DNA from 2 places in the Halobacillus sp. AWH4_228 genome. Region 1 is predicted to be linked to the other one. Evidence: riboswitches for the same ligand, from Rfam matches in the RefSeq annotation. Region 1 holds a riboswitch; the other holds the start of a gene.
What was found. A riboswitch is a leader RNA that binds a small molecule or an ion and turns the genes downstream of it on or off. The one in region 1 is predicted to bind lysine.
Positions count from the first base shown of each region.

Region 1 (2,385 bases):
GGACTATCTTTGGTGATTAGAGAAAGGGCGCTCCTCATATATATAGAGGGGGAGGGTGCCTGTATGCCTAAAAACCGAGTGACTAAACGATCCACCATAGGCAGGCGGATTGTCATCAGCCTGTTGTTTTTCGCCTTTTTCACGGTGCTGAGTCTCTGGTATATCAACAGAGGGGTGACGCCGGCGCTGGTCGAGATTGCTGAAACAAAAGCCCAGCAGCTGGCAAGAGATGCCATTAATGAAGCTGTAAGCAAACAGATTGCAGAAGACCTGCAATTTAATGACTTGGTTAAGATGGAAAAAGATGATCAGGGAAATGTCGTTTATATGGGATGGAACTCTGTGCTTGTCAACCGAGCTCTCCGGGATACAACCATCAGGGTCCAAAATTTCCTGAAGCGGATGGAGCTTGGTGAACTGCCGATGGAAGATACGACACTGGAACCGGACCTCGACCCGGATCGGACTCCGGAAGAGCAGGGGGAACAGCCCGCAACACTCATTGAACTTCCGATTGGGATGGCTACCAACAACAGTCTGCTTGCCAACCTTGGACCCAAGGTGCCTGTACAGCTGCGTGTCATTGGAGATGTTCAGTCTGAAGTAGATATTGAAATGACGGAATACGGAATCAATGCCGCCTTGTTTGAATTGACCATCCACTTTGAGGTAAATGTTCGAATCGTCATCCCTTTTTCCACAGAAACGACGGTCGTCACCAACAATATTCCAATCGACCAGGCTACGATTCTCGGGGAAGTACCGGAATATTTCGGAGGCATGTCCGGAGGTGACGGCGGGAACCCTTCGTTCTCCCTTCCTATGGAGCCCTTGCAATAATGGCCGGTCACTGATACAATACCAAAGAACTGAATATGCGTGACCTTATCAGATCGGTGAGGTAGAGGCGCAGGCATCATGAGTAGCTGATGGGAGTTTGACAAGCCGGGATCATTAGTGAAAGGGAAGGCCTGCCGAAGTGTGGCTGAACACGTCAAGTTTTGACACGCTGGTGTATACCTGAAGAAGGCATACACTGTCATGCATGCTTTTGGGTGCATGGGGCGCTACTGATCGAAATGGAGGATAATCAAGTTGTCTGCAGACAGTGATGGATTATTTTCTGTCATTGTTTTTTTATTTTATTCCTCATTTTATACCCACCAGTAGCCTTCCATTCCCGTAACATCAAGATATACGGAGGGGAAACACATGGAAGGAACCATCTTTTCTTTAGTTCCAGCAATACTTATGCTTATCCTTGTCTTAGTCACAAGGCGCGTCATCTTGTCCCTTGGGATAGGGATTATCGTCGGAGCATTCATGCTCACACAAATGGATATTGGAGCAGGTCTGGGCTTGATCTGGTCTATATTTGCCGGTATTTTCGTCAGCGAAGGGGCGTTAAACACAGGGAATCTGTATCTCTTGTCCTTTTTATTTCTGCTCGGAGTCGCCACAGCCTTTATGACGGCCTCCGGAGGCAGCCGCGCTTTCGGTAAATGGGCTGTTGAAAGGATCCGGACGAGAAAAGGGGCCAAGCTCGTTCCGTCCATTCTAGGTATCATCATTTTTATTGATGACTACTTTAATGCTCTTGCAGTCGGACAGGTCGCACGTCCTGTAACAGACCGCTATAAAGTATCCAGAGCCAAACTGGCCTACTATATAGACTCCACTTCAGCGCCGATTACGGTCATATCACCGATATCCAGCTGGGGAGCTTATATTATCGGAACGATTGGAAGCATTCTTGCAGCCAATGAGATTTCGAACTATCAGGCTTTTGAAGCTTTTGTTCTTATGATCCCGGCAAACTTCTATGTATTTGCAGCACTGCTTCTTGTATTTTTGACGATTTATCTGCGTCTGGATATTGGTCCGATGAAAACGCACGAAAACAGAGCCAAGGATACAGGCGAGCTTCACAACCCGGATAGAGGGGATGTGCCCGGCGACTTGAACAATGAATTCAAGGAGCATGACAACGGGAAGATTTCCCACTTAATCTGGCCGATTGTAACGTTGATCATCGGTACAGTAGGAATGATGGTTTATACAGGAATTCAAAGTTCAGAAGGAACCGCGGATATCCTTTCCATCTTTGCTAACACAAACGTAAACATTTCCTTGTTTGCCGGAGGGATCATTTCCGTAGTCACAGCCCTGCTTTTATATGTCGGGCAGCCGTCACCGAAATCCGGTTTGCTGCACGTATTTCTACAAGGGTTTAAAGCGATGCTGCCGGCGATCTACATTCTGATTGCTGCCTGGATGATCGGCGACATTATCAGCCGCCTGCAGACAGGGGAATATCTCGCCCAGCAGTTCAGTCAGGCGGATGTGAACATCGCCTATCTTCCGCTGATCATCTTTCTGTTATCC
Region 1 is NZ_JBSWTE010000001.1:1,270,147-1,272,531, forward strand. It holds gene yunB (sporulation protein YunB) at 64-840, shown strand; lysine riboswitch at 895-1,078, shown strand; gene ACXADP_RS06245 (Na+/H+ antiporter NhaC family protein) at 1,213-2,385, shown strand, end outside.

Region 2 (2,385 bases), 820 kb from region 1:
CGTAGCGCACGCCTGCCTTGAAAGAGTCCCAGAACGCTTCCTCCTTCTCTCCGGCTTTCTTCTCTTCCTCCACCTTCATAAGAAAAATAAACAGACTTCCGGTAAACAGCATCCCAGCGGTGACCGTGAATACGAGCGCATAACTGCCAAAGGAAACGAGAATGCCTGCCACCATAGGCGCTAGAATGAACGACGTCTGGTTCGTCATTTGAATCACTGAATTTCCACGGGTCAATTGATCCCTGGAAATGATTGACGGTAGAACCGCCCCCTCTGCTGCCCAGAAGAACGCATCTAAAATACCAAAAGCAAACGCAAAGCCGACGAATGTCCAAAGACTGATGTCCCCGAAGAAATACCAGCAGACGAGTCCTGTTAACAGCACCCCCCGCGTGAAATCGGACAGGAACATCAGTTTCGTCCGGCTGAACCGGTCGGCGATTGTTCCACTGACAATCATAAAGACCAGCCGTGGAATACTTGCTGCCACGTACAGCACACCGAGCGAAGCTTCCAGACGAAGCTCATGGACGACATACCAGCTTTGAGTAAATAAAAAGAACGAAATACCGAAACTGGACAACAAGGCCGCTCCCCATAACAGGAGAAAATTTCTATTTCGAAAAATGGAACGCTGTTCTGCCAACGGTGTATCTTTAGAAACGGTAATGGATGAACCGGACATGACTATCCCCACCTTTTTTGTAAGTTCCTTTAAGTGTAAGGAATATCCATGTCCTTCTCGATGTGCCCGGGATGGATTCTTCCTCCGCCTGCAGACGGATTTTATAAAAGGCTCTGTTATTGCTCGGTGTTGTTATTTAACATATGAGCTCCTATCACCCCTTTCTGTCATGGGATTTGTAGGAGGCGGGCTTGGGAATGACTCCCTTTCCGCGGGGTACCGTGGGGTACCGTGAGCCTCCTCAAACTTCGTTCCCCGCGGAAAGCGGACGGTTTTCCCTGCCATCCCATGCTCTGAGTAAACAACGGACCGGACCCTTAATTCCAGACGGAGACGATTTAGTAATCGTTTAAAATATCAACAACAGACTTTAACAGAGCTTTATAAAAAAGATGAGTCGGACATCGGTGCCTGGCGACCATTTTTGTCGAATAGCATGATTTTAGCACTTCCCTGTTGTAAGCAGGCGTTAATTTTGGTACTATTTTTATTAACTAAATAGTTTCTTATTTCAAATTTCATTTGAAGTAAGGATAGAGGTGCAATGACAAGAGTACGCATGTGGAGGAGAATGAGATCCATGGAGGCATGCGGAAAGGGGAAATTGCCGAAGTGTACGGACTCTCATGGTCCTGAAGCTGGGTCTGATGCTCAACAGGCACAGAACTGTCATATAGGAAACTATATGGAGGGCTATCTTACGCAGGAACGGTATAAAAGTTTCTACGGCAGCATCGAAGCCCTTGATGCTGTCGTTTTTGATTTTACTGCCGTATGGCCCTCACGACCTCGAACGTACAAAATACAAGAAAAGGTGTGAGGTTAATGAACTTCGGGCAAGTACTGACAGCGATGGTGACCCCTTTTGACAACGACGAGAATATGGACCTGGAAGCAACGGGAGCTTTAGTCAACCACTTGATCGAGAACGGCAGTGACGGCCTGGTTGTCGGTGGGACGACCGGTGAATCCCCGACACTGACAACGGATGAAAAACTCCAGCTGTTTGAACACGTGGTAGAAGTTGTAAACGGCCGCGTCCCGGTCATCGCCGGTACAGGATCCAATAACACCCGCGCATCCATTGAATTGACGAAAAAAGCCGAACAGACAGGCGTGGATGCCATCATGCTTGTGGCTCCTTATTACAACAAGCCGACACAGGAAGGACTGTACCAGCACTTCTCAAAAATTGCCGCAGCCACTTCCCTTCCGGTCATGCTGTACAACATTCCGGGACGCAGTGTCGTCAACATGGAACCGGAAACGATTATCCGCCTTTCTGAAATTGACAACATCGTTTCCGTAAAAGAAGCGAGCGGTGACCTGGAAGCCGCGGCGGAAATCATCCGTGAAACAGACCGTGACTTTTCGGTATACAGCGGGGAAGATTCCAACACCCTTCCGTTTGTCGCCATCGGAGGAACCGGCATCGTCTCCGTCTCCTCCCATATCATCGGGAATGAGATGCAGCAGATGATTCAGAGTTTCAGAGAAGGAGACGCCCCATTTGCCGCGCGTCTTCATCAAAAGCTTCTCCCTGTCATGCACGCTGTTTTCTCAGCGCCGAGTCCCTCCCCGGTCAAGGCGGTGTTGAATGAAATGGGCGTTCATACCGGAGGCGTCCGCCTCCCGCTCCTTCCCTTAACGGAAGAAGAGACCGCCCGCGTCATGGAGACCTACAACAGTCTTCAGCCTAA
Region 2 is NZ_JBSWTE010000001.1:448,234-450,618, reverse strand. It holds gene ACXADP_RS02345 (MFS transporter) at 1-685, opposite strand, end outside; lysine riboswitch at 1,212-1,389, shown strand; gene dapA (4-hydroxy-tetrahydrodipicolinate synthase) at 1,511-2,385, shown strand, end outside.
Region 2: it holds a riboswitch for lysine, as region 1 does, so the genes downstream of both, dapA (4-hydroxy-tetrahydrodipicolinate synthase) here and ACXADP_RS06245 (Na+/H+ antiporter NhaC family protein) in region 1, are expected to answer to the same signal.